3 regions of the Rhodobacter sp. 4.3.4 genome follow, and region 3 is predicted to be linked to each of the others. Evidence: riboswitches for the same ligand, from Rfam matches in the RefSeq annotation. Region 3 holds a riboswitch; each other region holds the start of a gene.

Region 1 (10,316 bases), 600 kb from region 3:
CGCAGGTGCCGGGGCGGAGCGAGAGCGCCTTTGCCCATGACGGGCAGATCACCAAGGCGCCGATGCGGGCTTTGACGCTGGCCGCGCTGGCGCCGCGGCGCGGCGAATTGCTGTGGGACATCGGCGGCGGGTCGGGTTCCGTCTCGGTCGAATGGTGTCTGGCGGGCGGACGCGCGATCACGATCGAGCCGCGCCCCGACAGGATCGAGAATATCCGCAAGAATATAGACACTTACGGGCTTTCCCCGCGGATGCGGGCGGTTCATGGCACGGCCCCCGAGGCGCTGGCGGATCTGCCCGCACCGCAGGCCGTCTTCATCGGCGGTGGCGGGTCGCGGGCGCTGTTCGACCGGCTGTGGGAGTTGCTCGCCCCCGGCACCCGGATCGTCGCCAATGCGGTGACGCTTGACTCCGAAACCCTGCTTGCCGATCTGCACGCCCGTCATGGCGGTCAGCTTTGGCGCATCGACCTTGCCGAGGCGCAGCCGCTGGGCCGGATGCGCGGCTGGGCGCCCAGCCGTCCGCAGCTGCAATGGAGCGGGCGGCGGTGATTGTCGCGGGGCTTGGATTTCGCAAGGGCACCGCGCCCGCCGCCTTTGCGCAGGCGCTTTTGGCTGCGGGGCGCGTGGATGCCCTTGCCACCGCGCGCGAAAAAGCACATGAGCTTGCCGCCGCCTGTCCGGGCTTTCGGGTGATCGGCGTCGATGTGGCGGGGGTGGCGACCCCCACGCGCTCGGACCTTGTGCTGGCGCGCAAGGGCACCGGATCGGTGGCAGAGGCGGCGGCGCTGGTCGCAGCAGGCAAGGGGGCGCGGCTCGTGCTGCCCCGACAGGTGATCGGCGGGGTGGCCCTTGCCGTGGCGGAGGGAGAGGACGAATGACGGTGCATTTCATCGGCGCGGGGCCGGGGGCGGCGGATCTGATCACGATCCGGGGCCGTGATCTGATCGCGTCCTGTCCGGTTTGCCTGTATGCCGGAAGCCTTGTGCCCGAGGCGCTGCTGGCGCATTGCCCGCCCGGCGCCAAGATCGTCAACACCGCGCCGATGAGCCTTGATGCGATCATCGACACGATCGCCGAGGCCCATGCCGCGGGGCAGGATGTCGCCCGGCTGCATTCGGGCGATCTGTCGATCTGGTCGGCGATGGGCGAGCAGCTGCGCCGGTTGCGCGCCTTGAACATTCCCTATGATGTGACCCCCGGCGTGCCGTCCTTCGCCGCCGCCGCCGCGACTTTGGGGGCGGAACTGACGCTTCCCGGGGTGGCGCAATCGGTCATTCTGACCCGCACCTCGGGGCGGGCCTCGGCCATGCCCGAGGGGGAGACGCTGGAGAATTTCGCCCGCACCGGCGCGGTTCTGGCCATTCACCTCTCGGTGCATGTGCTTGACGAGGTTGTGCAAAAGCTGGTGCCGCATTACGGCGCCGATTGCCCTGTTGCCATCGTCTGGCGCGCGAGCTGGCCCGATCAGCGGGTGGTGCGCGCGACGCTGGCCACGCTGCAGACCAGCCTTGGCGCCGAGCTGGAGCGCACGGCGCTGATCCTTGTGGGCCGGTCGCTTGCGACCGAGGATTTCGACGAAAGCCGCCTTTACGCGGGCGATTACGACCGCCGCTACCGCCCCTTGGGCACCCATCCGCGCTTCCCGGAGGGCACAGAATGAGCGGCTTTGTCTCCTTCGTTTCCTCGGGGCCCGGCGATCCCGAGCTGTTGACGCTGAAAGCCGCCGACCGGCTGGCCAAAGCCGATGTGGTGCTGTTTGACGATCTTTCCGCCGGGCCGATCCTTGGTCATGCGCGCCCGGGGGCCGAACTCATCGCGGTCGGCAAGCGGGCCGGGCGGCCCTCGCCGAAGCAGGATCATGTGAACCGGCTGCTCGTCGATCACGCGCTGACCGGTCTGCGGGTGGTGCGGCTGAAGTCGGGGGATTCGGGGCTCTTCGGGCGGCTCGAGGAGGAGCTGGACGCGCTGACCGGCGCGGGCATCCCCTATGAGATCATCCCCGGCGTGCCCTCGGCCTGCGCTGCCGCCGCCGCGGCCGGGCTGCCGCTGACCCGCCGTCTGACCGCGCGGCGGGTGCAATTCGTCACCGGCGCCGATGTGACGGGCGATCTGCCCGAGGGGCTGAACTGGGCGGCTTTGGCCGACAAGGGCGCGACGACCGTGGTTTTCATGGGCAAGCGCACCTTCCCGAAGCTGGCTGCCGATCTGATCGCGCATGGGCTGGCCCCCGACACGCCCGCGCTGCTGGCGGAAGCCGTGGGCCATCCCGAGCAAAGCGTGACCCGTTCGACCGTCGCGGAGCTGGCGGCACGCCTTGCCGCCGAACGCTCCGACAAGCCCGCGCTCATTCTTTATGGTCCGCTTTACGCGCCGGAGGCCTGAGATGATCGAGCTTTCCCTGATCGGCATTGGCACCGGCAATCCGCGCCACATCACCGGGCAGGCGGTCGATGCGATGAATGCCGCCGATCTGATCCTGATCCCGCTCAAGGGCGCGGACAAATCCGATCTGGCCGGGCTGCGCCGTCAGATCTGCGCCGCGCATCTGACCAACCCGGCAACGAAAGTGGTCGAGTTCGCGCTGCCCGTGCGCGATGCGTCGAACCCTTCCTATCGCAAGGGCGTGGACGACTGGCACGATGCCATCGCCGAGGCCTGGCTGGCGGAGATCTCCGCGCATGTTCCGGGGCTTGGCGGTCGGGTGGCGCTGCTGGTCTGGGGCGATCCCTCGCTTTACGACAGCACCTTGCGCATCGCGGAACGCCTCAAATCCCGCCTTGATCTGACCACAAGGGTCATCCCCGGCATCACCGCGATCCAGGCGCTGTGTGCCGCCCATGCGATCCCCCTGAACGAGATCGGCGCCCCGGTGATGATCACGACGGGGCGGCAATTGCGTGACCACGGCTGGCCCGCGGGCACCGATACGGTCGTTGCGATGCTCGATGGCGAGTGTTCCTTCCAGAGCCTGCCGCCCGACGGGCTGACGATCTTCTGGGGCGCCTGTGTGGCCATGCCCGAGGAGGTGCTGATTTCAGGGCCGCTGGCCGAGGTCACGGCGCAGATCCTGCAGGCCCGGGCCGATCTGCGCGCCCGCCATGGCTGGGTGATGGATATCTACCTGCTGCGTCGCAATGCGCCCAAGGCGTGACGCTTCCCGGCCTTGACCTCGCCCCGTCGCGGGGCTACTCCAACGGGCGATGGTTCCCAACTGGACGGGATTAATAGGGAACACGGTGAGGATTACCCATCAGGGGCCTAATCCGTGGCTGCCCCCGCAACTGTGAGCGGCGAGACGACGGTCGAATGCCACTGGCCCCCCCGATCCACCGGGGAGACTGGCCGGGAAGGTGACCCGAGTTGATCGAACCGCAAGTCAGGAGACCTGCCATCGCTCTGGCGTCGCAAGCCTTCCCGGGGCGGGGTGTCTCCGGTCAATCCGAAAGCGGCGCGTTCGATGTGGAGTTGTTCGCATGCATATCATGGAGGGCTATCTGCCCGTCACCCATGCCATTGGCTGGTCCCTTGCCGCCGCCCCCTTCGTCGTCGCGGGCGCGGTGAAGATCCGCAAGATCGTCGCCGAGCGTCCTGAGGCCCGGATGACCCTTGCCGCCGCGGGGGCCTTTGCCTTCGTGCTCTCGGCGCTGAAAATCCCCTCCGTCACCGGCTCGTGTTCGCACCCGACCGGCACCGGGCTGGGCGCGGTTGTCTTCGGCCCCTCGGTCATGGCGGTGCTTGGGGTGATCGTGCTGCTGTTTCAGGCGCTTCTGCTTGCCCATGGCGGTCTGACGACGCTGGGCGCCAACGCCTTTTCCATGGCAATCGTCGGGCCCTGGGTGGCCTTTGGCGTCTATAAACTGGCGGGCAAGGCCGGGGCCTCGATGGCGGTGGCGGTGTTTCTGGCCGCGTTCCTGGGCGATCTGGCGACCTATGTGACCACCTCGCTGCAGCTGGCGCTGGCTTACCCCGATCCGGCCTCTGGCTTCATGGGCGCGGCGGTGAAATTCGGCTCGGTCTTCGCGCTGACGCAGATCCCGCTGGCGATTGCCGAGGGCTTCCTGACCGTGATCGTCGTCGATGCCCTGGCGGGCAAGGTCGATGACAAGGACAAATTGCGCATTCTGGCCGGGGAGGCACGCTGATGAGCAGCAAACGGACTTTGTGGCTGCTGGCCGGAACCGTGGCGCTGGTGGTGGTGCCGCTTCTGATGGGCGGCGAATTCGGCGGCGCCGACGGGCAGGCGGCCGAGCTGATCGAGGCGACCGTGCCGGGCTTTGCCCCCTGGGCCGATCCGCTTTGGGAGCCGCCGAGCGGCGAGGTTGAAAGCCTGTTCTTCGCGCTGCAGGCGGCGCTTGGCGCCTTTGTCGTGGGGCTGGTGATCGGGCGCCGTCAGGGCGCCACCAAGGCCCGCGAGGAAAACGCCCCCGCCGCCCGGTCCGTCCCCGCAGAATGAGCCTCGCCTCGATCGATCGGGTCGCCGCGCAAGGCCGCTGGCGCAACCGCCCGCTGGCCGAGAAAAGCCTGATCGGTCTTGGGTTTCTGGCTTTGGCCGTGACCGTGCCGCCCTTTCCCGGGGCGGTTCTGGTCACGGGCGCGATCCTGGCCTTCACCTTTCTGGGCGCCCGGGTGCCTTTGCGCTTCTGGGCCTCGGTCGCAGTGCTGCCGCTGGGGTTTCTGACCACCGGGGCGGCGGTGCTTCTGCTCCAGATCGGACCGGAGGGCATCGCGCTTGCCCCGGACGGCCCGGCCAAGGCCGCCGCCCTGGTGATGCGCGCCACGGCCGCGACCTGCTGCCTTCTTTTCCTGGCCACCACCACGCCCGCCGCCGATCTGCTCTCCGGTCTGCGTCGCTGGCGCGTGCCGGCAGAACTCATCGAGATCGCGCTTTTGACCTATCGCTTTGTTTTCATTCTGGCCGAGGAAGCCGCGGCGATGACCACCGCGCAGCGCGCCCGCCTCGGCCATGCCACCCGGCGGCGCTGGCTGCGGTCGAGTGCGCAGGTGATCGCGGCGCTTTTGCCGCGCGCGCTGGCCCGCGCCCGGCGTCTGGAAACCGGGCTTGGCGCGCGCAACTGGCAGGGCGAGATGCGCGTCCTCTCCACCCGGCCCGCGGCCTCGCCCCTTGTGCTCGGCCTGATCCTGACCCTGCAAGCCGCGATCCTTGCGGCCGGAGTGTTGCTGTGACCCCGATCCTGGCCGCCGAGGCCCTGACCTACGTTTTCCCGGGCGGCGTGAAAGCGCTTGATGATCTGTCGCTTGCCGTGCCGCAGGGCGAAAGCCTGGCCATCCTTGGCCCGAATGGCGCCGGGAAATCGACGCTGCTTTTGCATCTGAACGGCACGTTGCGCCCGCAATCGGGCCGGGTTCTGCTGGGCGGCACCGCCACCGGCCATTCGCGCAAGGATCTGACCGACTGGCGCCGCCGCGTCGGTCTGGTGCTGCAGGATGCCGATGACCAGCTGTTTGCCGCGACGGTTTTCGAGGATGTCTCTTTCGGGCCGCTGAACATGGGTCTGTCCGAAGCCGAGGCCCGCGCCCGGGTTGAAGAAGCGCTTGCGGCGCTGTCGATTTCCGATCTGCGCGACCGGCCGACCCACATGCTTTCGGGCGGGCAGAAGCGGCGGGTGGCGATTGCGGGCGCGGTGGCGATGCGCCCCGAGGTGCTGTTGCTCGATGAACCCACCGCCGGGCTTGATCTGGCGGGGACCGAGCAGCTTCTGACCCTGCTGCGCGGGCTGCGCGCCGCGGGCATGACGCTGGTCTTTTCCACCCATGATGTCGAACTGGCCGCCGCTTTGGCCGACCGGGTGGCGCTCTTCCGCGCCGGTCGCGTTCTGGCCGAGGGGGCGGCCGAGGCCGTGCTTTCCGACCGCGCGACGCTGGCACAGGTGGGGCTGCGTCCGCCTCTGGTGATCGACCTTGCGCTGATGGCGCGCGATCACGGCCTTCTCGCCCCCGAGGCGGCGCTGCCGAAGACGCGCGACGATCTTGCGGCGCAGATGGCGGGCTGGACCCGGCGTTAGCCCGGTTTTCCTGGCCCGCGCCTTGCGTTACCCTGCTGTCATGGATCAGACGCCCGCCCCCCAGCCCCCCTTGCCCGCCTCGGTCGGTGTCCTTGTCATCGGTGCGGGGCTGGCCGGGCTTTGCGCCGCGATCGAGGCGGCGCGGGCGGGCGCTTCGGTGCTGGTTCTGGATGCCGCGCCGCCCGAAAGGCTGGGCGGCAATGCAAGGCACGGGCGCAACATCCGCATCGCCTCGGACACCGAGACGCCGTTTCAGCGCGACAGCTACCCGGCCGAGGAGTTCGAGCGCGATCTGCTGCGTGTCGGCGCGGGTGATCCCGCTTTGGCCAAGGTGCTGGCCGAAGGCTCGCGCGATCTGGCGGACTGGCTTTTGGCGCAGGGCGTGCGGCTGGAACCCTGGGCCGAGGGCAATCTGCCCTATTCTCGCCGCACGGTGTTTTTGCGCGGCGGCGGGCAGGCCTTGACGAATGCGCTTCTGGCCCGGGCGCGGCGCCTGGGCGTCGAGATCCGCGCCGGGATCGCGCTGGATCAGCTGCCGCCCGAGGCCCTCGATCCGGCGCATGACGGCCCGCTGAGTGTCGCGATCGGCCCGCATCGGATCACCGCGCAGGCGCTGGTTCTGGCCTCGGGCGGCATCGGGGCGAACCGCGCCTGGCTGGCGCAGACGCATGGCGCCCGCGCCGATCACATCGCCAACCGCGGCACGCCCGAACAGCTGGGCGGCCCGCTGTTGCAGGCGCTTGCGCAAGGCGCCTCAGTGGCGGGATTGCCCGGCGATGGCCATGTCGTCGCCGTCGATCCGCGCGCGCCCTTCCACGATGCGGGCATCGTCAGCCGGGTGGACGGGATGCAGCACGGGATCGTCGTCGGCGCCGATGGCCGCCGCTTCGCCGATGAAGGCGCGGTCAGAGGCCCCGAGCGGCATTCGGTCTGGGCGCGCAAGCTGCTTGCCCGTCCCGATCCGCGCGCCTGGATCATTCTGGGCGCCGAGGCGGCGGGCAAGCTGCCGCCGATGGCCTATCCGCCGCTTTGCGCCGAAACCCCCGAGGCTTTGGCGGCGCTGTGCGGCATCGACCCTTCGGGGCTGGCGCAGACGCTGAACCGCCCGCTCGATCCGCCGCGCACGGGCGAGATGGCGCCGCTGGTCGCGCCCTTCCACGCGCTGCCGATGATCCCCGGCATCGGCTTCACCCGCTACGGGCTGGTGGTGGACGCCACCGCCCGGGTGCGCCTGGCCACCGCCGTCGCGCCGCGACTTTTCGCAGCCGGAACAAATATTTGCGGGGCGATCCTGGGGCAGGGTTATCTGTCGGGCGCGGGGCTGACCATCGCCGCCGTCTTCGGCCGCATCGCCGGGCGCGCGGCGGCCAAGCTTGCGCCAAAGGTCCGTTCGCGGCCGCAGCCGCGCCCGCCAATCTCCGTCCCGCCCGCGCCCGGGACCGACCCCTTTGCCGAGGCGAAACGGGCGCTCAACCTGTGCAACAGTTGCGGCTTTTGCACCGGGCTTTGCGCCGTCTTTCCCGCCGCGCAGGGCCGCCCCGATCTGACCCGGGGCGATCTGCGCCATCTGGCGCATCTGTGCCACGATTGCCGGTCCTGCCTGCATGATTGCCAATATGCCGCCCCGCATGCCTTTGCGGTCAACCTGCCCGCGACGCTCTCTGCCCTGCGCCGTGCCGACTACCGCGAGCCGTTGGGCCTTGCGAAAGCCGTCTTTGCGCTTGGCTGCGTTCTGCCGCCGCTTTTGCTGCTGATCCTGCAACCGCTCGAGCGGGTCTTTTCCAGCCACACCGGCCCCGGCGCCTTTTACGCGCTGATCCCGCATCCGGTGATGGCGGGGGCGACGGCGGCGGTGATGGGATTTGCCGCGCTTGTGCTGCTGTTGCGGCTGGCGCTGTTCTGGCGGGCCGGGCGCGGGCCGGTGCCGGTTGACGGGCGTGCCTTGCGCGAGGGGCTGATCGCGGCGCTGAGCCTGCGCAACCTTGGCGATTGCGAAGATCGCCACGGCCCCGCCGGGCGGCTGCGCCGGGTTGCGCATCATCTGCTGGCGGGCGGCTTCGGGCTGACCTTTCTGGCCACGCTCGCCGGGTTCGTGCTGCACAAGCTGGGCCAGCCTGCGCCCTATCCCTGGCTCAGCGCGCCGGTGATCTTCGGAACATCTGGCGGCGTTGCGATGCTGGCGGGGCTGGCGCTGATGTGGCTGCGCCCCGATCCGCTGAAGACCCCCGCGATGGCGCGGTCCGACCGCTTCCTTCGCCTGCAACTGGCGACGCTTGCGGGGACGGGGCTGGCGCTTCTGGCGCTGCGCGACAGCCCGGCGATGGGGCTGTTGCTGGCGCTGCATCTGGGCACGGTGGCGGGGGCGGCGCTGTGCCTGCCCTTTGGCAAGCTCTCGCATGGCGGCTGGCGGCTGATCTCGCTGATCCGGGCCGCCGCCGAGGCGCGGGCGCGGCTTGACAAGGCCCGCCCCCGCGCCGCATCAGGGCGCGTCGGCACGGGAGGGGAAAGATGAGCGAGGGACCGAAAGGGCTTGCGATTGCCGCCCCCGCCTCGGGGTCTGGCAAGACAACGCTGACGCTGGGGCTTTTGCGGGCGCTGACCCGGCGGGGGCTGCGTGTGCAGCCGTTCAAGAACGGTCCCGACTATATCGACCCCGCCTTTCACGCCGCCGCCGCCGGGCGGCCGAGTTTCAATCTGGATGGCTGGGCGATGGACCGGGCCTTGCTGGACACGCTGGCGGGGCAGGCGGCGGGGGCCGATCTGGTGATTTTCGAAGGCGCGATGGGGCTTTATGACGGCCCGCCCGATCCGGGCCGGTGCGGGCGCGGCGCCAGTGCCGAAATCGCGCGGATGTTTGGCTGGCCCGTCGTTCTGGTGCTCGACGTCAAGGGGCAGGGGCAGTCGGCGGCGGCCACCGCGCTTGGCTTTGCCCGCCACCCCGAGGCGCCGCCCCTGGCGGGGGTGATCCTGAACCATGTCGCCAGCCCGCGGCACGAGGCGATGATCCGCGCCGAGATGGACCGGCTCGGCCTGCCGGTTCTGGGCGCGCTGCCGCGCCGGTCGGATCTGACCCTGCCCGAGCGGCATCTGGGTCTGGTACAGGCCGAGGAACAGGCGGGGCTTGACGCGACGCTTGACGCGCTGGCCGAGTTTGTCGCCGCCCATGTGGATCTGGACGCGCTTTTGTCGGCGGCGGGCGCGGGTCCCGCGCCCGGGGCCGGGGCCTGGCCGGTGCCGCCCGCGGGGCGGATCGCGCTGGCCCGCGACGCCGCCTTTTCCTTTGTCTATCCGCATATGCTCGAGGCCTGGCGGCGGGCGGGGGTGACGGTGCTGCCGTTCTCGCCCCTGGCCGATCAGGCGCCCGATGCCTCGGCCGATCTGGTCTGGCTGCCGGGCGGCTATCCCGAATTGCACGCCGGTCGGATTGCCGCGGCCACGCGGTTCAAGGCGGGCTTGCGCGCCTTCGCCGAGACGAAACCGGTGCATGGCGAATGCGGCGGCTACATGGTTCTGGGGGCGTCGCTGGTCGATGCCGAGGGCAGGGCGCATGCGATGGCGGGGCTTCTGGGGCTGGTCACCAGCTATGAAAAGCGGCGCTTGCATCTGGGCTACCGGTCGGCGGATCTGCTGGCGCCTGTGCCGGGATATGACGCGGGATCAAGGCTTTACGGGCACGAGTTCCATTATTCGACGATCCTTGATCAACCCGATGCGCCCTTGGCGAAGGTCTGCGATGCGGCGGGCGCTCCGGTGCCCGAGACCGGATCGACGCGGGGCCATGTGACGGGCAGCTTCTTTCATCTGATCGCGGCGTAGCCGCGTCCGAGCGGTGGTCAGTTCCGCGCCAGCTCGGCTTCCGCCCCGGCGCGATACCAGGCGCGGATCGCGGCGCGGTCCTCGGGCGTCATGACATTCGCTGCGCCGGGCGGCATCGCCGTCGTCAGCCCGGCGAAGATGAAGACGGGTTCCGCCGCCCGCGCCACCGCCTCGGGCGTGTCGAGAAGCAGACCTTTCGGCGCGGCCAGCATCCCCTCGTAGGCCGGTTCGCGCGTGTGGCACATGGCGCAGTTCGCGGTGACAAGGCTTGCGACCTCATCAAACCCCGGGGCTTGGGCAAACTGCAAAGCCGTGCCGGAAAGCGCCGCCTCTGCCTCGGGGGTGTCCTTCGGGCCAAGGGTCGACAGCCAGACGCAGAGGCCAAAAAGCAGCAAAGTCGCCGGGATCGTCCAATACGGCGCTGGCTTGCGCGCGTGGCGGCTGTTGAACCAATGCCGGATCGTCACCCCCATCA
Region 2 (10,316 bases), 420 kb from region 3:
GGGGGCGGGGGCTGGTCTGGCCATGCCTGCGGTCTTGCGGGCCGAGGGGGCGGCGCTGCGGCTGCTGTCGGGCGAGGAGCTGATCGCGGCAGCGCGGCTGGGCGGCGATGTCGGCTATGTGGTGGCCGATGCGCGCAGCGGGCTGGTGCTGGAGGCGCGCGGCGGCACGAAACCGATGGCGCCCGCCTCGACCGCGAAAGCGATCACCACGCTTTATGCGCTGGAAACGCTGGGGCCGCAGTTCCGGTTTCAGACCCGGGTGCTGGCGACGGGGCCGGTTGCGGGCGGGCGGGTCGAGGGCGATCTTATCCTGGCGGGGGGCGGCGATCCGACGCTGAGCACCGACGGGCTGGCCGATCTGGCGGCGGCGCTGGCGCAACGGGGCGTGACCGGCGTGCGCGGGCGGTTTCTGGTCTGGGGCGGCGCGCTGCCCTATGCCGAGGCGATCGCGGCCGATCAGCCGGTGCATGTGGGCTACAACCCGGCGATTTCCGGGCTGATCCTGAATTACAACCGCGTCCATTTCGAGTGGAAGCGGGCCAAGGGCGGCTATGCGCTGGCGATGGATGCGCGGTCCGAGCGCCATGTGCCCAAGGTCTATACCGCCGAGGTGGCGGCGGTATCGCGGCAGGCGCCGCTGTTCGAGTATCGGCAGGCGGGCGGGCGCGAGCATTGGACGGTGGCGGCAAGCGCGCTGGGCAAGGACGGCAGCCGCTGGTTGCCGGTGCGGCTGCCCGAGGCCTATGCGGGCGATGTGTTCCAGACGCTGGCGCGGGCGCGCGGCATCGATCTGCCCGCCCCCGAGCCGGTGCGGGCGCTGCCCGCGGGGGCGCAGGTGCTGGTGAGCCAGCCCTCGGAGGTGCTGCCGAAGATCCTGCGCTCGATGATGAAATATTCGACCAACATCACCGCCGAGGCGGTGGGGATGACGGCGACGGCGGCGCGGGGGGCGAATGCGGCGCGCGGCGCCTCGGGGGCGGCGATGAGCGACTGGCTGAGCGGGCGGCTGGGCGGCACGCGGGCGCGGTTTGTCGATCATTCGGGGCTGGGCGGCGATGACCGGATCGCGCCGATCGAGATGGTCAAGGCGGTGACGCTTTTGGGGCCGAAGGTCGGGCTGCGGGGCCTGATGAAGCCCTTCAACCTGCGCGACGAGGCGGGCGGCAAGGTCAAGGGCGCGCAGATCCGCGTCGATGCGAAGACCGGGACGCTGAATTTCGTCTCGACGCTGACGGGCTATATCACGGCGCCCGACGGCACCGAGCTGACCTTCGCGATCTTCACCGGCGATCTGGCGCGGCGGGCGAAATCGCGCGACGCCGAGCAGGCGGAGGGCTCGCGCGGCTGGGTCGGGCGCTCGAAACTGCTGCAAAGCCAGCTGATCACCCGCTGGGCGACGCTTTACGGCTGATCGGTCGATCCCGGCGGACGCGGGCGGGCGGTGGGCGGTTCGGTCTGCGGCTTGCCCGACCAGGGCTGCGGGTATTCCAGCCATTTCTGGATGAAGTTCCAGGATTGCTCGTGCCCGTCATGGGGCAGGGTGCAGGCGGAACAATCCTTGCGCGTCAACCCGTTGCGGTCGGTGTAGGTCTGATAGGGGCCGGGGCATTCATAGGCGATCAGCGGGCAGTAGCAAAACAGGCAGTTGAAGGCGCGTTTCACCCCCGGATGGCAGGGCAGGAACGGGCAGCTGGTGTTCGTGTAGCCCTTGAAGGCGGTGTTCGTCGTCGTGTCTTTCGGTTCCATGGCCTGGCCGCTCCGTTGTGTCGGGCCGAGGGCGGACAGGCGCGGCCCGCGCAGGCGGGCTCCATGCCTCCGGGCCCGCCGCCCGGGATGGTCTTTGGCCTGGCAGGTCTCCTGGCTTGCGGCTCGGGCGCCTGCTGCCCCTTCCCGGCCGGGGCCAGTGGGTGTTGCAGAAGGCTCGCCGCTTACAGTTGCGGGGGCAGCGCCGGAGTTGCACCGGCTTCCCTATTACCCTGCGGCAGCGTGCCGCAGGACCAAGGCCCGCTGAAGATGGGGGCGGGCGGGGGCGGTGTCAATCGGCTTTGCGGCTGGATGCGGGTCTTGTCCGCATCGGGCGGCTGTCAGAGCTTGACGTGACGCACCCGCGCGCCCCATTCGATCGCCACCGCATGCAGCCGGTCGATCGCCAGCTCGTCGCGGATTTCCTCGAGCATGCGCAATTCGGGCTGGTGCAGCACGCCATCGGCCGCCGCCACGTCGCAGGCCAGCGCATAGGCGGTCTCGAAGAGCTTTTCGGGCAGCGCCTCGCGCACGAGACCGAACAGGGCGGCAAGCCCCTCCTCCTCCTCGAAAAGCGCATAGACGGTCTGCGCCACGATGCGGATGCGGTCGATGTCATAGGTGGCGAAGATCGGCATGTGGTTCACCATCCGCTCAATGGCGACCAGCTCGGCGGTGCGGATCGTGGCGTCGGAGGCCGAAACGGCCACCATCACGGCAACGAGCGCATCCTGCGGCGAAAGCGAGGGAAGGGTGTCGGTCACGGGGGTTTCCTTTTCTGGCTCTGCCGCAAGAATTATTGACGTTTCAGGCCTCGTTCAATAGGTCAGGCGCGAGGCGCATGGGGCGCCCGGATGAGGATTTGCCATGACCACCCTGCGCGACGCTGCGATGAACTCCAAAGCCTGGCCTTTCGAGGAAGCGCGCCGGGTGCTCAAACGCTACGAAAAGGCGCCGCCGAAAAAGGGCCATGTGCTGTTCGAGACCGGCTATGGCCCCTCGGGTCTGCCGCATATCGGCACCTTCGGCGAGGTGGCGCGCACGACGATGATCCGCCGCGCCTTCGAGATCATCTCGGACATTCCGACGCGGCTTTTGTGCTTTTCCGACGATATGGACGGCATGCGCAAGGTGCCCGAAAACGTGCCGCAGCAGGAGCTGCTTTACGCGAATATCCAGAAGCCGCTGACCGCCGTGCCCGATCCGTTCGGCGAGTTCGACAGTTTCGGCAATCACAACAACGCCATGCTGCGCCGGTTTCTGGACACCTTCGGGTTCGACTATGAATTCGCCAGCGCGACGGATTATTACAAGTCCGGCAAGTTCGACGAGATGCTGATGCTTTGCGCCGAACGCTATGAGGCGATCATGGCGATCATGCTGAAATCCCTCCGCGAAGAGCGCCAGCAGACCTATTCCTGCTTCCTGCCGATCCACCCGGAAACCGGGCGCGTGCTGTATGTGCCGATGAAGCATGTCGATGCGAAAAACGGGCTGATCACCTTTGACGACGAGGACGGGCGCGAATGGACGCTGCCGGTGACGGGCGGCAAGGTGAAGCTGCAGTGGAAGCCCGATTTCGGCATGCGCTGGGCGGCGCTGGATGTCGATTTCGAGATGTATGGCAAGGACCACTCGACCAACACGCCGATTTATGACGGCATTTGCGAGGTGCTGGGCGGCCGCAAGCCCGAGCATTTCACCTATGAGCTGTTCCTGGACGATCAGGGGCAGAAGATCTCGAAATCGAAGGGCAACGGGCTGACGATCGACGAATGGCTGAGCTATGCGGCGACCGAAAGCCTGTCCTATTTCATGTATCAAAAGCCGAAGACGGCGAAGCGGCTGTGGTGGGATGTGATCCCGAAAGCGGTGGATGAATACCACCAGCAGCTGCGCGCCTATCCGACCCAGCCGGTCGAGAAGCAGATCGACAACCCGGTCTGGCACATCCACGGCGGCCAGCCGCCCGAGTCGAACCTGGTGGTGCCGTTTGCGATGCTGCTCAACCTCGCCTCGGTGGCGGGGGCAAGCGACAAGGCCGGGCTTTGGGGCTTCATCAAGCGCTATGCGCCGGAAGCCACGCCCGAGACCCATCCCGATCTGGACGCGGCGGCGGGCTTTGCGGTGCGCTATTTCCATGATTTCGTCGCGCCGACCCGGACCTTCCGGCTGCCCACGGACAAGGAACGCGCGGCGATGGAGGATCTGTTGGCGCGGCTGAAGGCGCTGCCTGCGACCGATCTGCACGAGCAGTTCGAAGACCCGTCCGAGGGGCTGCAAACGATCGTGTTCGCCGTCGGCACCGCGCATGGGTTCGAGCCGCTGCGGGACTGGTTCACCGCGCTTTACGAAGTGCTGCTGGGCCAAAGCCAAGGGCCGCGCTTTGGCGGCTTCATCGCGCTTTATGGCGTGCGCGAAACCATCGCGCTGATGGAGACCGCGCTGGCGGGCGGGCTGATCAAGCCCTGATTACGGTCTTAAATCACTGATAAGAAATACCTTTGCGCGCGTTGTCCGGGGCCCGGGCAGCGCGCGCTGTCGTCAGGTCTTCTTCAATCTTCGCGGCTAGTTCTGCTTGGACCGGGTGCGATCTCCCGGTGAAATCCCCGATCCTGCGCAGCGCCATGGGCGGTCGCGCGGCGTGTTCGCGCCGCGGCCGGTGGGCGCCTGCCGTGGCGCGGGGGGCTGAACATGAAGGAGTCTGGGATGAATATCGCGATCACTGACGGGGTGAACCTGACCCCCCCTGCGTTCGAACTGGGGCTGGGCCAATGGTCGAGCGAGAATGGCACGGCGGGCTCGGCCAGCTATGCCGGGGCTGCGAATGCGGTGCTGGTGCCGGCGGATGCCGATTTCGGCTCCTGTCTGGAGCTGGTGAAGACCCAAAGCACGCAGAAGCTGCGCTGGATGGGGCAGACGCCGATCCTGCCCGGCGTCTATCTGCGCATCACCGCCAAGGTGAAGGCGGTCTCGGGCAATTTCTGTGCGGTGCGGATCGCGGGCTATGCGATGAGCGCGGCGAATGCGCATGTGACCGGGCTGGTCGAAGTGGGCAGTTCGGTCACGCTGACCAGCTATGGCAAGGTGGTGACGGTGCAGGCGATCGTCGGCTCGGGCACGCGCACGGGCGTTGACATGGCCTGGGGCACGGCACCCGCCTATGGCCATTTCGGGCTTGATCTGACCGGGCAGACCGGGGGCGTGGTGCGGATCGAGGATATCGTCATCGAGGATATCACCGAGGCCTTCCTGCGCGATCTGATGGATGTGGTCGATGTGCGCGACTATGGCGCGAAAGGCGACGGCACGACCGATGACCGCGCCGCCTTTCTGGCCGCCGATGCCGCCGCCGACGGGCGCAGCCTGGTCGTGCCCGCGGGCAGCTATCGCATCGCCTCGTCGCTGTCGATCGACAGCCCGATCCGCTTCACCGGCACGCTGAGCATGCCGACCGCGGCGCGGCTGGTGCTGCAGAAGAATTTCGATTTTCCGACCTATGCGCAAGCCTTTGGCGATGAGGAGCTGGGGCTGAAGAAGGGCTTGCAGGCGCTGTTGTCCTATACCGACAACAACGTTTTCGACCTGTGCGGGCGGCGCGTCGAGCTGACCGGGCCGATCGATGTCAGGGCGGCGGTGCCCGACACCTCGAGCTGGGCGAACCGGCGGGTGCTGGCGAACGGGCAGATCTCGGTCAGCGACACTGCGGCCTGGGCCACCGTCACCGTCACCTCGAACGCGACCTATTCCACCGCGCAACCGACGATCCTGAGCAATGTGACCAATATCGCCAATATCCCGGTGGGCGCGCGGGTGAGCGGCACCGGCGTCGGCCGCGAGGTCTATGTGCAGGCGGTCGATCCCGGCGCCGCCAAGCTGACGCTGTCGCAACCGCTTTACGGCGGCTCGGGCACGCGCAGCTACACGTTCCGGCGCTACAAATATGCGCTCGACTTTTCCGGCTTCGACTCTCTGTCCCGCTTCACCATCGACAATGTCGAATTCCTGCTGGGCGGGTTCGCCAGCGGCATCCTGCTGGCGCGCGAGGGCGACACCTTCGGGCTGCGCGACTGCTGGATGGTGAAGCCGAAGGACCGCGCCATCACCTCGATCGGGCGGGGCTGCCAGAACCTTTACATCGACCGCTGCGACTTCCTGTCGAACGAGATGGATGTCAATGTCGAGACCCGGACCTCGGTCTGTGTCAATGTCAATGCGAATGACACGAAGATCCGGGATTCGCGCTTCGTGCGTTTCGGCACGACGATGGTCCTGGACGGCACCGGCCATGTGATCGTGGGCAATCACTGGTTTCAGGGCGACGGGCAGGTGGACGGGCCGCGGGTGCCGGGGCTGGTCTTCACCGCGCCGAACGTGCAGTCGACGGTGACCGGCAATTACATCGACAACAACTTCATCGAATGGACGAATGAGTATTCGCCCGATCCGAACCTTGGCACGCAATATTCCTTTGGCGGGCTGACGCTGACCGGCAACACCTGCATCATGGATGATGTCGCGGCCTGGGTGACCTGGATCTCGATCAAGCCCTATGGCAGCGGCCATTACATCCAGGGGCTGACGGTGTCGAACAATGTCTTCAAGTCGCTCAATGGCAATATCAACCGGATCGAGAAGGTGGACACGAGCTTTGCCGATCTCGACTATTCCCGCATGCGCAACATCACCTTCGAGAACAACATCTTCAACGCGGTCAACCAGATGACGGTGAACCCGGTGATGGTGCAGGTGACGCAGTCGAGCGCGCAATCGGTCTGGAGCGCTGATGCCTCGGCCTATCTGCCCTTTGGCGGCTGGGCGCGGAATGTCGAAAGCCTGGTGGCGGTGGGGGCGATCACCAATGCCGCGGGGGCGCGGGTGACCGCCATGCCCTTCATCACCGCCGAGCAGGGCACGTCGAAAAAGCTGGTCAATGTCACCTGGCCCGAGGCCGCCAAGGGCAAGATCAACCTGGTGATCCGGATGGACACCCCGAACTGAGGCGCGGCCTCAGCTGAGATCCGCGGGGGCAAGACGAAAGGCGCGGCCAAAGCCGCCGTTCAGTGCCCCCGCGTGCAACGAGAAGCCGACGAAGAAGAAATCGGGCAGATCGATGTAGAGCTTCGCCTTGGGGTGATCGCGCAGCCAGCGCGCATGCAGCGCTGCGGTCCGGGGCAGGGGCATGGCCGTGGCCAGAAGCGTCAGGCGCGGATGGGCCAGCGGATCGCCCTTCGGGCCGGGCTCGCCCAGCAGAAGCGAGACCCGCGGATCTTCCCGCAAGGCGCGCGAATGCGCTGAAAGCCCCGAGACCAGCGTGCAAAGCCCGCCCTCGGGCGTCGCGCCAAGGGCGATGCGGCTGACCATGGGAAAGCCGGTCTCGGGGTCGATCACGCCCAGGGCGCCGAACCGCGCCGCGGTGATCAGGTCCTGCGCCAGCTGCCGGGCCTGATCATCGGCGGGTTGCACGGGATCTTTCGGGGTTTCGGTCATCGGCTCTCCGAATGGTGAGGGCATCAGGCTTGACAGCGACCCTGGCGGCGCTGTTTGCTGCCCCTATCCATAACGAAGAAGTCGCCATGCGCAACGAGAGCCTGCCCGCAAGGGTCGGGGCCGAGCCCCTTTTGCCGATGTCCGTCACCGCCTTTGCCGAGGGCTACGATCTGGGGCGGCTGCGTGCCGATCTCCTGGCCGGGCTGACGGTGGCGATTGTCGCGCTGCCGCTGTCGATGGCGATCGCCATCGCCTCGGGGGTGGGGCCGGAGCGGGGCCTGTTCACCGCGATCATCGGCGGCTTCCTGATCTCGGCTCTGGGCGGGTCGCGGTTCCAGATCGGCGGTCCGGCCGGGGCCTTCATCGTGCTGGTGATGGCCTGTGTCACCACGACCGGGGTTGCGGGGCTGGTGCTGGCGACGTTCCTTTCCGGGCTGATGCTGGCGGTGCTGGGGCTGTTGCGGCTTGGATCAACCATCCGCTACATGCCCTATCCGGTCACGGTTGGCTTTACCTCGGGCATCGGGGTGATCATTTTCGCCAGCCAGATCAAGGATATGGCCGGGCTGACCCTGGCGGGCGGCGAGCCCGGGCCGATCTTGCAGAAACTGGCCGCGCTCTGGGCGGCGCGGGATACGGTCAGCCCGGCCGCGGTGGGCGTGGCGCTGGCCACCGTCCTCCTGATCGAGGCGCTCAAGCGCTTTGCCCCCCGCCTGCCCAGCCTGCTTCTGGGCATCGCCACGATCACGCTCGCCGCGACGCTGCTGAACCTGCCGGTCGAGACGATCCAGTCGCGTTTTGGCGGCCTGCCGCGGCTTCTGCCCGCCCCGGCCCTGCCCGAGATCTCGCTTGAGACGCTGCGGGCAGCGCTGCCCTGGGCCTTCAGCTTCACCCTTCTGGGCGCGATCGAGTCGCTTTTGTCGGCGATGGTTGCCGATGGCATGTCGGGCACGCAGCATCGCTCGAACATGGAACTTGTCGCGCAGGGCATCGCCAATATGGGGGCGGCGCTGTTTGGCGGCTTTTGCGTCACCGGCACCATCGCGCGCACCGCAACCAATGTCCGCGCCGGCGCCAGCGGCCCCGCGGCGGGGATGTTTCATGCGCTGTTCATCCTTGGTTTCATGATCGTCGCCGCGCCTCTGGCGGGCTACATTCCGCTGGCGGCGCTGGCCGGGCTTTTGGGCATCGTCGCCTGGAACATGATCGAGCGGCACGAGATGGCGGCACTGATCCGGTCTTCCAGGGGCGATGCACTGGTGCTGATCGTGACCTTCGTCGTCGTGATTTTCCGCGATCTGGCCGAGGGCATCGTGATCGGCTTCGCGCTGGGCGGGCTGGTCTTCATCCGTCGCATGTCCGAGATGACGGCGCTGGACGAGGGCGCCACGCATGCCCGCAGCGCCGGGCCCGCGCGTCGCGATGTCGTCACCTATCACCTGCGCGGCGCGGTGTTTTTCGGTTCGGTGGCACGGCTTGGCTCGGTGCTGGACCGGATCGCCAGCTATCCGCGGGCGATCCTGCTCGACGTGTCCGAGGTCGGCTTCGTCGACAGCACCGGGGCGCGGATGATCGGACAGATGGCGCAGAAACTGGGGCGCCGGGGCGAGCGGCTGATGGTGCTGGGCGCCACGCCCGCGATCGAGGCGGCGATGCGCGCGCAGGGCTTGGCCGAACCGCTGCTGTGCTATTGCCCCGATACCGAGGCGGCGCTGGCCAGGCTCGACGCCGCCTGAGGGCGATTCGGCCCGTGTCGCGGATGCCTGCGCGACAAGCCCCGCCGCGGCAGATCGCCGCGGCGCATCCCGGCTCTCCCGCCTGCGCCCGCGCCCTTGCTCCCGAAAGCGTGAACAGGACGGGAAACTCAAGAAATTTACAAAAAAACCGGACCTGACTGTGAACGAATTTACAAAATCCCACAGTCGGAATGGACAATTACATTGGGTGTGACAATCCCTTTACATTGCCCTAGGGGAATGATGCCTTGGGGTGTGACGGGTTTCTGCGGCCCGTGACGCGCCGTCAGAGAGGGAGGGACAGATGGGTATTCAAGATCAGGGGATCGTCGCGCCTGCGCTTCGGGAGGTTCCGGCTGGGTTTGAGACGGCGCATGCGGATGGCGCGAAATATCTGGAGATGTATCGGGACTCGATCGAGAACCCGGATGCGTTCTGGGGCCGCGAGGGCAAGCGGCTCGACTGGATCACCCCCTATACCAAGGTCAAGAATACCGATTTCACCTTCGGCAAGGTCTCGATCAAATGGTTCGAGGATGGCGTGCTGAACGCCTCGGTCAATTGCATCGACCGCCACCTGCGCGACCGCGCGCTGCAAACGGCGATCATCTTCGAACCCGATGATCCGGCCGAACCGGCCAAGCACATCACCTACAAGGAGCTGTCCGAAAAGGTGAACCGGATGGCGAATGTGCTGCTTTCGCAGGGCATCATGCGCGGCGACCGGGTGGTGATCTACCTGCCGATGATCCCCGAGGCCGCCTATGCGATGCTTGCCTGCGCCCGGATCGGCGCCATCCATTCCATTGTTTTCGCGGGCTTTTCGCCCGATGCGCTGGCGAACCGGATCAATGATTGCGGTGCCAAGCTCGTCATCACCGCCGACACCGCGCCGCGCGGTGGCCGCCGCACGCCGCTGAAAGCGAACACCGATGCCGCGCTGCTGCACTGCTCGGACAAGGTGCGCTGCCTGGTGGTCAAGCACACCGGCGATCAGATCAGCTGGGTGCATGGCCGCGATGTCGACCTTTTGTACCTGATGGAGCACGTCAGCCCCGAATGCCCGCCGCGGCCGATGAATGCGGAAGATCCGCTCTTCATCCTTTACACCTCGGGCTCGACCGGCAAGCCGAAGGGCGTCGTGCACACCACCGGCGGCTACCTCGTCTATGCCGCGATGACGCATCAGTATACGTTCGACTACAAGGACGGCGATGTGTTCTGGTGCACCGCCGATGTGGGCTGGGTGACCGGGCACAGCTACATCATCTACGGGCCGCTGGCCAACGGCGCGACGACGGTGATGTTCGAGGGCGTGCCGACCTTCCCCGATCCGGGCCGGTTCTG
Region 3 (10,316 bases):
TAGGCCGTCGCATCGCCCGGGTCCGCCGCGCAAGATCTTGGCAAAGGCCAAGGCCTCCGCGTCGATCTCGGGCCGACAGGTCACCCGGTCGCCTTCCCTGTAAAGCGAAAAGGTAACGACCTCATCCCGCAGGACCCAGATCCGCCATTCCTTCAAAATGCGCACCGGCGGCGTCAGCATCATCCGCGTCTCGGAGCGTAGCGCGTCCGGCGGGATCTCCTCGCGGTCAAGCGTCATCACCTTGCGGGCAATCTCGAGGATCTCGGACGCGCGGCGGACCTTGCCCGCCTGTTCCTTGCCATCCGCGACAGGGCGGAGGAACCAGAGCCGCCCTTCATCGCCCAGTGCCCCGTCGTCCAACCCCTCCGCGATCTCGCGCACAGTACAGAACTTCGTCCCCGGCCCGTTGAGCAGACATGCGGCCCAGGGAGCTTCTTCGACGAACGGGGGATTGTGAACACACCCGGCGAGAGCCCCTTGGCCCGGTCATACCGCCAAAGCGTATAAGCGCCGAAAAGCACCACCGCGTTCGGGTCGCGCACCTCGGGTTCGGGGATCATATCACCGTCGAAGGGCACGACCTTGTGCCAGGAATGCCCTGGCGGTGCGACGTCGCCGAAGATCGAGGACAACGACAAGCATATTGACGTCCACTGCATCCGTTGCGCATCGCCCCAATCCCAACGGCCAAAGCCTGCGTATCTTGCCGTCTCGGGGCACGACGCGAATGGTGGCTATCGCAGATTGCCGCAGGTGCAATGCCGCGACCTCACCGACGGCAATCCGCCCGTCGCGTCGGCGCCCGGCGTCACGGAGCGCAATACACGAATGGCAGAAAGGGGCATGAGCCCCTCGCTGCGGCGCGCTCGAAAAGTCGCTTTTGAGGGCGAGTTCAGGGTTTTTGACGAGCGGATAATGGGGTGGATTCGTAGATTAAACCTTCGACGTCACAGCAGTTGAGATGAGGGCCCCCGTTGAACTGAGGCACCCGCTCTACGGTTAGGGGCAAACGCATCGGCATCAACCGTCTTTCAAGAGGCCATATCGTCAGAAATGCCGGTACACGGTCATTGCCTATCCGCCTCAAGGTACTTTGCAACAATTCGCCGGATTAGCTCCTGCCTCGTTGGTAGCCCATCTTCCCGCTTACGCAGCTCATCAAGCTGCGCAAGCATATCGAGCGGCAGGCGCAGCATTATGTTCTCACCATCGACCTTCGGCCGACCAGTTCGAGCCATTACGATTCTCCTCTTGACAAGGATTGTATATTTATATATTTAAGTCGGGCAGGCAAGAGCTGGAACCTCTCGCCCGCCCACCACAACTGATCTTACGAGGAGATCATTCATGGCTACCCATTGCACTACCACGGCGCGCGCCGTGATGAAACCCGCAGCGGATCCGTCGCCGATCGCGCGGATGTTCCCCCGCTTCATCGTCGCTCTCGCGGCTTACATCGAGGCGGAGCGCGACGCCGAGAGCGATTGGGCCACCGACCCCGCCTGCGTTGAATGGCTGCGAGATGCCGAACGGGCGCGCAGCACCGTTCTGCGCCAGATCCGGCGGCGCCTTCGGCTGAAAGCTTTTCATCGACGCCCAAGCCTTCACCAGCGTGCCATCGACCGAGAAATGCTCGTCCGACAGGAGCGGCGCCACCTCGCGATGCGCCAGGATCGCGGCCATGATCTTGCGCGACATCTTGGTGCTCATCAGCCGGTCGCGGTTCAGGCGATGCGCGGTGTCGGGTTCATCGTTGCGGTGACGGTGGTGGCCGAGGTCGGCGATCTCGGCCGGTTCGACAAACCGAGCCGCCGCTTTCCGAGATCACGCTGCCCAGAAGGCCTTCCAGAATGGCCTCGATATCGCCAGGATCGCCCGCAAGGGGCACATCGGCGCCCCCCCCCTGGCCCCGGGCCAGACAGTCGGGCGGCGCTAGCCCGGCGCGCACCCAGGTGCCCGACAAAACGAGGCTGTCGGTCAGGCCCGGAGCTTTCGTGAAAATCTTCTCGAGCTGCGCTTCGAGCCCTGCGATGAAGTCGCCCCCCCTGCCCTGCCCATTCTCGCGCGCAATCCGGGCATCATCAAGCGCGGCGGCAAGCAGGCGGCTCATGTGCTCAGCCTCGATCCCGGCGCGGTCAACCTCTGCAAGCGCCTCAAGCAGAGCCGCAGCGTCCTTCGGTGCCGTGAACAACTTGCGCCCGAAACGCGCGATGTGTTCGCCCCGCACGGAGGCATCGCGGGCCGCGGCAATGACGGCGAGCATGTTCATGACGGTTTCAGAGCGCATCGGAGATCCCGGGTTGGAAGACGCTGAGCGAGACCCTGCTATGGCAGTAGATCAAGCGCAAGCCGTTGGCGTGAGGCCGCGAACTTCTGCGCACCAAGCCCGCCCGCGGCCAGCAGGCCGACGACAGAGCGCCGCGCACAGAAACGGTCACTTATTCCTCGAAGCAAGACGCGTCTGCGCCCCATTCCGGCCCCTTGTGGGAGGCGCATCGCGAATCCTAGCCCCGTCGAAGAGGGCGGATTGCCGTCGGTGAGGTCGCGGCATTGCGGGCGCAGCAATCAACGGAAGCCGCCCTTCGCGGGTTCCATGGGGCGCGACGCGTTGCGCAGTGAGCGGTCATTGGGCGCAGGAAACACGCCTTGCACCCAAGATAGGATGGCGGGGCCGGAACCCGCGTTCGCGCCAAGATCTGAAAGGCCCACGCCGATCAGATCCGTGCCTATGCCGGGGCGCCAGCGGCGGGCACGGCCAGCTTTGAGACGTTGCCGCTCACGTCCTCCGGCTTGCCTTGAGTGAACCTGCGGAGGCTTGCTGGCGCGCCACCGGCCCCGGGGCCGCTATGCCAGAACGTCCCAGGGCAAGATCACCGGCTGTCCTTCATGGCGCGCCAGATAGGGCTCGATCCCGTAGGTGCGGCGCAGAACCTCGGGCGAGAGCGCGGTCTCGGGCGGGCCTGCCGCAGTCAGACGCCCGTCATCCAGCACTGCGACTTCATCGCAAAACCGCGCCGCCAGCCCCAGATCATGCAGGACGCAGATGACCGCCGTGCCCGCGTCGGCGATCCCGCGCAACAGGGTCATGACCTGCAATTGATGCCGCGGATCCAGCGCCGCCACCGGTTCGTCGGCCAGAAGGATCCCCGCCTCGACGGCCAAGGCCCGGGCCAGCATCACACGGGCCCGCTCGCCACCCGACAAGTCGCAGACCGCGCGCGCGGCGAAATCGGTGATCTCGGCCCGCGCCATCGCCAGCGCGACGGCGGCCGCGTCCTGCGCGCTGGCCGGGGCAAAGGCCGCCCGGTGCGGCAGCCGCCCGAGCGCGACGATCCGGGCCACGGGCACCGGCCAGATCGCCTGATGACCTTGCGGCAGATAGGCAATCCGGCGCGCACGCGCGCGCGCTTCAAGCCGGGAAACCGGGGTGCCATCCAGCGTGATCTGTCCCGCGGCAAGCGGCAAAAGCCCCAGGGCCGCCCGCAGCAAGGTCGATTTTCCCGCGCCGTTCGGCCCGACAAGTGCCATCATCCGACCCGGCCTCAGGCTCAGGGTGACGCCATCGATCACGCGGCGGCGGTTCAGATCGACGCTGACCCCGCAGAAGTCCAGTTGATTCACCATGATTGATCCCGCAGTCGGAAAATCAGCGTCAGGAAAAAGGGCGTGCCGATCATCGAGGTGACGATGCCAAGTTGCAGCTCCGGCCCGACCGTGACCACCCGCACGACGATATCCGCCGCCAGCAGCAGCGCGGCCCCGCCCAGCGCCGCGGGCAGCAGAAGCCGCGCGGGCGCATGGCCGACAAGCGGGCGCAACAGATGCGGCACCACCAGTCCGACAAAGCCCACCGTGCCTGCCACGGAAACACCGGCCCCGACGCAGAGGCTGACGCCGATCACGATCTGTGCGCGCACCCGGTTCAGCGACACGCCGAGCGAGCGCGCGGCCTCTTCGCCCAGCGTCAGCGCCTCGAGCCCGCGGCCGGACGAGGCCAGAAGCAGCGTCCCCAGGGCAATAAAAGGCGCGGCGAGGCCAAGATCGGCCAGCGTGCGATCCTTCAGCGATCCCATCAGCCAGAACGCGATCTCGCTGATCGCCCAGGGGTTGGTGGACAGGTTCATGGTGAGCGAAATCAGCGAAATCGACAGCCCGCCGATCGCCACGCCGACCAGCAGCAGCGTGAGCCGGCCGGTGCCGCGCGCGGCCAGAAACCACAAGATCAGCGTCGCGGCCATGGCCCCGCCCAGCCCCCCCGCCGGAAGCGCCCAGGGCAGAACCGCCGCCCAGCCGCTGAAGATGGTGATGACAGCCCCCAAGGCGGCGGCGGAACTGACCCCGGTCACCCCCGGTTCGGCCAGCGGATTGAGGAACAGCCCCTGCAGCGCCGCCCCGGCCAGTCCGAGCGATCCGCCCAGCAAAAGCGCCAGAGCCGCGCGCGGCAGGCGCAGGTCCTGCACGATGCTGGCGATCTTCGGATCGGAATAGCCGAACAGTCCGGCGATGGCCTGACTTGGGGAAATGTCGACATAGCCCAGCGTCAGTGACAGCACGAACAGCGCCAGACAGAGCGCCGTCAGCGCCACAGACAGGGGCACGGCAAGATCGCGATGGGGCGGGGTCGGGATCATCGGGTCTCCTTGGCAAGTTCGGGCCGGGCAAATTCGGGCTGGGCAAATCCGGATCGCGCGGCGGCGAGGGTCTCGATGGCCTTGACCACCACCGGGTGATCGCAGGGCCAGTATTTGCCCGGGACGGCCAGAACCTTGCCTTGTGCGCTGGCCCGGGCAAGCACCGGGTTGCGGCCAAGCACGGCGCGGGCCGAGGGCCGGTCATCGTCGTAATAGGTGACGACATAGCCTTCAGGCGGGGTCATGATCACCTGTTCCAGCGGAATGCCGCCCCAGCCGGGCGGACCGATGCGCGCCTGCAGGTTCTCGTATCCCGCCGCCGACAGCACGGCGTCGACGATCGTGCCCGCGCCCGCGCCGCCGCCATCGGCCCGATAATAGACCACCCGCGGCCGGGGCGTGCCCGGAGGAGGCGCAAGCGCCGCAAACCGCGCGGTCGTCGCGGCGGCCAGATCCTCGCCGCGGTCACGATGGCCGAAGGCCGCGCCGATCCCGGGCGCCTTGGCGGCCAGCCCCGGCAGATCGGTGGCCATTTCGAGCGGCAGTTCGGCCAGACCGAAGCGACCGAGCACACGCCGCGTCTGGGTCGGCGTGCCATGCCCGGTCACCACCAGATCGGCGCCGGAGATCAACAGTTCCTCGATGCTGCCCCGGTTCTGCGGCAGGCCCTGCGCCTCTTCAGCCAGTGCGGAATAGGGCCCCGTGGCCAGGTCCGACAGGCTGAGGATCTGGTCGCGGTCGGCCAGCGACAGCGCCCAAAGATCGCCGCAGAGCGAGGTCGAGGCGATGCGCGGCCGCGTCTCGTCGGCGCCGAAGGCCGCCGCGGCACAGGCAAGGCACAGCCCCGCCGCGGCAAGGGCGATCGCGGGCCTCATGACCGATAGCCCTTGCCAAGCCGGTCGGGCGCCCCGTCGGCCAGACCGATATAGGTACTGCGGACATGATCCCAGGTGGCCAGCCGCGTCCAGTCGGGGATCTCGGCCAGACGGTCATCGGGGGTGATGAACGGGTTCGGAAAGAACAGATGCAAGGCCGGTTCGCCCGCGCCGTTTTCCATCCGGAAGCCCCAGCTGCGCGGGTGGCCTTCGGGATCGAGACTGCGGAAGAACTCGGCCTTGCCGGGACGGCGGCGGGCGACCAGAGCCTCGCCGCCCTGCTTCACCGCGCCTTCATTGCGGCCGATGCACAGGTGAAAATGCCCGAGCCGCCCGTAAAAGACGGTCAGATAGCCGTCGCGCACCGTGATCTTCTCGGGCTTGCCGGGCGGATGCAGCTCATAGGCCGCGCCTTCGATAATCGGGCCGAAGCACAGCCCCTGCCAATGGCTCTCGAAGATGTCGGTCAGGAACCTTTCCAGCCAGTCCTGATCGCGCGGCGCCGGCCACCGATCCTCGGTGGCCAGCCCCTCTGCATTCCGTATCCGCTCCTGCGCGAGCATCTCACTGCCCGTCAAAAGCGATGCGGACGCCCGCATAAAGGCTGCGTTCGGGGGTGTTGTAGCCCTTGTAGGTCTCGTAATCGCGGTCGAAGACATTCTCGATCCGGGCATAAAGATCGGCCCGCTCGTTCAGGTGGTAACTGCCGAACAGATCCACCACGCCATAGCCCGGCACCGGCCCCGAATAGGCGCCGCGGTTCTTGCTGGCATAGCGCAGACGCGCGGTCAGCGACCACGGCTCGGGATCATAGGTCAGGCTGAGGCTGCCCGTGTTCCGGGGTTGCCCGCGCCAGGCCCCGGTCAGCGCATCTTCCGACTGCACATAGGTATGGCTGCCCGAGACCTTCCAGCTTGCCGCCAGATCGGCCGTCATGCCCAGTTCCAGCCCGCGTTCCAGCGTCTCGCCCTCGTTGTAGAAACCCGGACCCGAGGCCCATGCGATCTTGTTCTCGACATGGTTGCGGAACAGCGTCGCGTTGATCTCGCCCCAGGGCAGATAGACATCGGTGCCAAGGTCGAAGCCGCGGCTTTCCTGGGCCGTCAGGTTGACATTGCCATAGGTCGGGTCGAAGAGCTGATACAGGCTCGGGGCCTTGGCGCCCGTCCCCAGGCTGGCGCGCAGCTTGACATCGGTCGTCCCGAACTGCAGCAGATGCGAGCCGGTCAGGCGTCCGGTGTCGAAGGTGCCGAAGCGGTCGTTGTCATCGCGCCGCAGCGCCAGGGTGAAGGTGTCGACAGCGGTGGGCGAAAAGGCCGCCTCGCCAAAGATCGCGTTGGTGCCGTTCGACGCGATGAAATCGCCGCTGAAATTGGTGGTCTGGACGGTTTCATCCTTTTCGCGCGCCACCCCGCCGACAAAAGACCATGTGTCGCTGGGCTTCCAGGTCACGTCATAGCCGTAGCTGGTCATCCGCCCGTCATAGATATCGCCCGAAGGTTCGCGCGAATAGCTGGTGTGATAGGTCCGCACCGCCGCATAGCGCCCGCCATGCAGCGTATGCCGCAGCCGCCCGTCGGCCGCTTCATGCGTCAGCTTGAACCCGAGACGCCATTCGTCCTTGTCCACCGTGTCGTTCTTGTTGCCGCGGGTGTCGTAAAGCGACCAGGTGTCACTGTTCATCCCCGAAAACTCGAGCCGGGTCTGGGACGAGACCTGCCAGCCCAGCACCGTGCTCAGCCCGTTGCCGCGATAGGGGTTGTCGCGCGTCGCATCGGAATGGATCGGCGGTCCGTCGTAATGCGTGGTGAAGGTCGTCACCCGCGCGTCAAAGGCGCCTTTCTTCCACATCAGCGTGGCACTGCCGTTCTTCCAGCCATCGGGACCAAGCGCGGTATCGGTGCTCAGCTTCCAGCCGTCGGTCTCGGCGCGACGGGTGATGATGTTGATCACGCCACCGATCGCATCCGAGCCGTAAAGCGACGACTGGTTGCCGCGCAGAACCTCGATCCGCTCGATGTCGGCGGCGCTCAGATGGTCGAACTGGAACGCGGTCGAACTTGCCGACGGGTCTCCGACGCGGACACCGTCAACCAGGACCAGAACCTGATCGTTGTCCGAACCGCGGATGCTGACCGAGGTCCAGACCCCGGGCCGCTCTTGCGAGACCTGCACCCCGGGAATGCCGCGCAGCGCATCGGTCACCCGGCGGTTCTGTTCGCGCACGATCTTGTCGTGATCGACCACGGTGACCGCGCTGCCGATGGCGCGTGCGGGCAGTTCGGTCCGCGAGGCGGTGATGACGATGGTCCCCAGTTCGGTCGCCGCCTCCTGCGCGAGGGCGGGGGCAGTCAGCGCGGTGGCGCCCAGCAAAAGCAAGGCAAGCGGGGAAAGGCGTAGGTGCATTGGGTTGGGCCCTGAACGTATCGGAGGTGGAAACCGGATACGAGGGCGCCGCGGCAGTCTGATGCTGCCCGGAGATATGTCTGTTCTTTCAGCCACGAACGCATGGTTCTGCCGCCCTCGATCCACTCAAACGAGTCACCGCAGCGGAAAACCGCTCCCTTGGCTGATCCCGGCCGCGGGTTGGGCGACGTTGACGGCAGGTCTCCTGGCTTCCGGGTCTGTGCGGTGGTGCCCCTTCCCCCGGATTTCTCCGGAGTGGTTTTGGCAAACCGCTCGCCGGTTACAGTTGCGGGTACAGCTGCGGAATTGGCCAAAGGCCGCACCGCATTCCCTTTTCACCCCTTGCGGGGCACCGTCACGGGTTGGCATTTCACACAGCCGTCGTCTCGACAAGGGGCATTTTGACGCGACGATCCGGCGGGCATGCAGATCCCGCACCGCGCCGATACGCCCGGAAAATGGCCTTCCCGAGCCGCATTTGCAGGACAGGATGGCGCCGCCGAAGCGGCTTCCGGCGGGATCGCAGATGAGCAGGACAGAGTGTCGCAGGGCGTTTTTCCGGCGGTTTTGACCGGGTTGCCTTTCTCGCGGGACCTGTGCAACGAAATGCAACGTTCGATTGATTCGCCCGAAAATGGAGCCGGCCATGCTGATCAGAACGTTCTTCGACAAGGTCGAGCTTCATCGCGACGACAAGTTCGTAAGTCTTCGTTTTCGCGAGACTTTTCGGGTCATTTCGACCTCTTCGGCGCATGGCGGGCTGGTCGAACATCTCGATGCCGTCTACAACCATCAGGGGTGCGAACCCTCTGGCGCCCATTCCGCCGATGTGCATGCCGCCTATCGCAACCCCACGCTTTACGATGCCATGCTGCTGGCCGAGCACGGCCTTGCCGGGGCTGCCGCGGCGGGCCTTGGCACGGCGGCGAACATGAACAATCTGGCGATCGTCGAAGAACGCTTTCGCGATCTGTGCGTCGTGGCGCTGGCGACCGGCGGGGTCGAGGGAAACGCAGCGCGCGCAGGCGATCCGGCCGGGCTTTACGAATTCGACGGCCGCTATGAACCCGCCGGTGCCGCCGAGCCGCATGGCACGATAAATGTGATGATCGCGGTCAACGTGCCGATGACCGAAGGCGCGCTGGTGCGGGCGGTGATGACCGCGACCGAGGCCAAGGCGGCGGTGCTGCAGGAGCTTTCGGTGCCCTCGCGGCAGTCGCAGAAGATTGCAACCGGAACGGGAACCGACCAGATCGCCGTCGCCGCGCCGACGCAAGGCTGCCGGCCGCTGGTCGGCGCCGGTCACCACACCACGCTGGGCGAGCTGATCGGACGCACGGTGCATGGGGCGATTGCGGAAACGCTGCGGCGCCAGAACGGGCTGACGCCGGTCCGGCAGGGTTCCTGTGCGGTGCAGCTCGCCCGATTCGGGGTGACGCCGGAAAGCCTGCGGGAAGCGGTGGCCGCGCGGCTTTCCGATCCTTTGGCGGGGCTGATGCGCCCGGTTTTTGGCGTTCTGGACCGTGATCCGCCGACCGTGGCGGCGGTCATCGGCCTGGCGCATGTGCATGACCAGACCAGCTGGGGGGTCCTGCCCGCGAGTTGCTGGCAGGAGATGGCAACCCAGCACGGCGCGCTGATCGCGATGGCGGTCTCGGGCCGATCCGATCTGTTTGCCAGCTATCGCACGGCGCTTGCCGGACAGCCGCAGGACCCGACGCCCGGCGGCCTTGTCGGGGTCGTGGCGGCCGCGCTTGCGCTTGGCTTTGCCGACAAATGGCTGCGCACGACAGAGCGGTTGAAACGGGTGATCGAGGCGGCCGACTGAGATGATCGGTGCCGTTCATCCCATTGATCTCATGGTGCTTTGGCCAACCACCGGGTGCCAGTTGCGCTGCCGGTACTGCTACATGCGCGGCGGCGATGCAGCGCGGGAGGACCTCGATCCCGCGGTCTTTGCGCAGGCGCTTGCAACCCTGCCGATCCGCCCCGGCGCGGTGCTGCAGATCGCCGGGGGCGAACCGACGCTGGTGCCCGATCTGCTGGACGAGATCGTGGCCCTTGCCCGCCGCGCGGGCTTTGGCCGGATCCTCGTGCAGACCAACGGGATCGCCATCGATGCGCGGTTTCTGGCGCTGGTCCGGGACAACCGGCTGGGGGTCGGGGTCAGTCTTGACGGCCCCGCCGAGATCAACGACGCGCTTCGGGGACGGACGGCCGAGGTTCTGGCGGGCCTGCGACACCTGGACGCAGCCGGGATCGGCTTTGGCATCACCACGGTGCTGACCCGCGACTCGGTCGCCTCCCTGCCGCGGCTGGCGATGCTGCTGGCCGGGTTTTCGGGGGTGCGCAGCATCGGCCTTGATATCCTGCGGCCGGTCGGGCGCGGTGGCCTCGACGATCT

Evidence for each region. A riboswitch is a leader RNA that binds a small molecule or an ion and turns the genes downstream of it on or off. The one in region 3 is predicted to bind cobalamin.
Region 1: linked by a shared signal. The riboswitch ahead of AC4PTB_RS07580 (energy-coupling factor ABC transporter permease) and the one ahead of AC4PTB_RS10535 (TonB-dependent receptor plug domain-containing protein) in region 3 are both predicted to bind cobalamin.
Region 2: linked by a shared signal. The riboswitch ahead of AC4PTB_RS12705 (cysteine-rich small domain-containing protein) and the one ahead of AC4PTB_RS10535 (TonB-dependent receptor plug domain-containing protein) in region 3 are both predicted to bind cobalamin.

What each region holds. Positions count from the first base shown of each region.
Region 1 is NZ_CM178967.1:1,560,277-1,570,592, forward strand. Features, by position in the region: gene cbiE (precorrin-6y C5,15-methyltransferase (decarboxylating) subunit CbiE) at 1-551, shown strand, start outside; gene AC4PTB_RS07560 (cobalamin biosynthesis protein) at 533-880, shown strand; gene cobM (precorrin-4 C(11)-methyltransferase) at 877-1,662, shown strand; gene cobA (uroporphyrinogen-III C-methyltransferase) at 1,659-2,384, shown strand; gene cobF (precorrin-6A synthase (deacetylating)) at 2,386-3,153, shown strand; cobalamin riboswitch at 3,187-3,409, shown strand; gene AC4PTB_RS07580 (energy-coupling factor ABC transporter permease) at 3,476-4,144, shown strand; gene AC4PTB_RS07585 (energy-coupling factor ABC transporter substrate-binding protein) at 4,144-4,455, shown strand; gene cbiQ (cobalt ECF transporter T component CbiQ) at 4,452-5,186, shown strand; gene AC4PTB_RS07595 (energy-coupling factor ABC transporter ATP-binding protein) at 5,183-6,025, shown strand; gene tcuA (FAD-dependent tricarballylate dehydrogenase TcuA) at 6,066-8,537, shown strand; gene AC4PTB_RS07605 (cobyrinic acid a,c-diamide synthase CobB) at 8,534-9,841, shown strand; gene AC4PTB_RS07610 (urate hydroxylase PuuD) at 9,859-10,316, opposite strand, start outside.
Region 2 is NZ_CM178967.1:2,584,505-2,594,820, reverse strand. Features, by position in the region: gene dacB (D-alanyl-D-alanine carboxypeptidase/D-alanyl-D-alanine endopeptidase) at 1-1,411, shown strand, start outside; gene AC4PTB_RS12705 (cysteine-rich small domain-containing protein) at 1,402-1,746, opposite strand; cobalamin riboswitch at 1,831-2,017, opposite strand; gene AC4PTB_RS12700 (tellurite resistance TerB family protein) at 2,085-2,507, opposite strand; gene AC4PTB_RS12695 (lysine--tRNA ligase) at 2,611-4,215, shown strand; gene AC4PTB_RS12690 (glycosyl hydrolase family 28-related protein) at 4,453-6,744, shown strand; gene AC4PTB_RS12685 (HugZ family pyridoxamine 5'-phosphate oxidase) at 6,754-7,233, opposite strand; gene AC4PTB_RS12680 (SulP family inorganic anion transporter) at 7,320-8,969, shown strand; gene acs (acetate--CoA ligase) at 9,274-10,316, shown strand, end outside.
Region 3 is NZ_CM178967.1:2,165,277-2,175,592, forward strand. Features, by position in the region: gene AC4PTB_RS10495 (ATP-grasp domain-containing protein) at 1-381, opposite strand, end outside; gene AC4PTB_RS10500 (ribbon-helix-helix protein, CopG family) at 1,068-1,238, opposite strand; partial or broken gene AC4PTB_RS10505 (IS5/IS1182 family transposase) at 1,567-1,740, opposite strand; gene AC4PTB_RS10510 (hypothetical protein) at 1,748-2,269, opposite strand; gene AC4PTB_RS10515 (ABC transporter ATP-binding protein) at 2,845-3,624, opposite strand; gene AC4PTB_RS10520 (FecCD family ABC transporter permease) at 3,618-4,631, opposite strand; gene AC4PTB_RS10525 (ABC transporter substrate-binding protein) at 4,628-5,506, opposite strand; gene AC4PTB_RS10530 (DUF7676 family protein) at 5,503-6,069, opposite strand; gene AC4PTB_RS10535 (TonB-dependent receptor plug domain-containing protein) at 6,071-7,885, opposite strand; cobalamin riboswitch at 8,091-8,284, opposite strand; gene AC4PTB_RS10540 (adenosylcobinamide amidohydrolase) at 8,559-9,740, shown strand; gene AC4PTB_RS10545 (radical SAM protein) at 9,772-10,316, shown strand, end outside.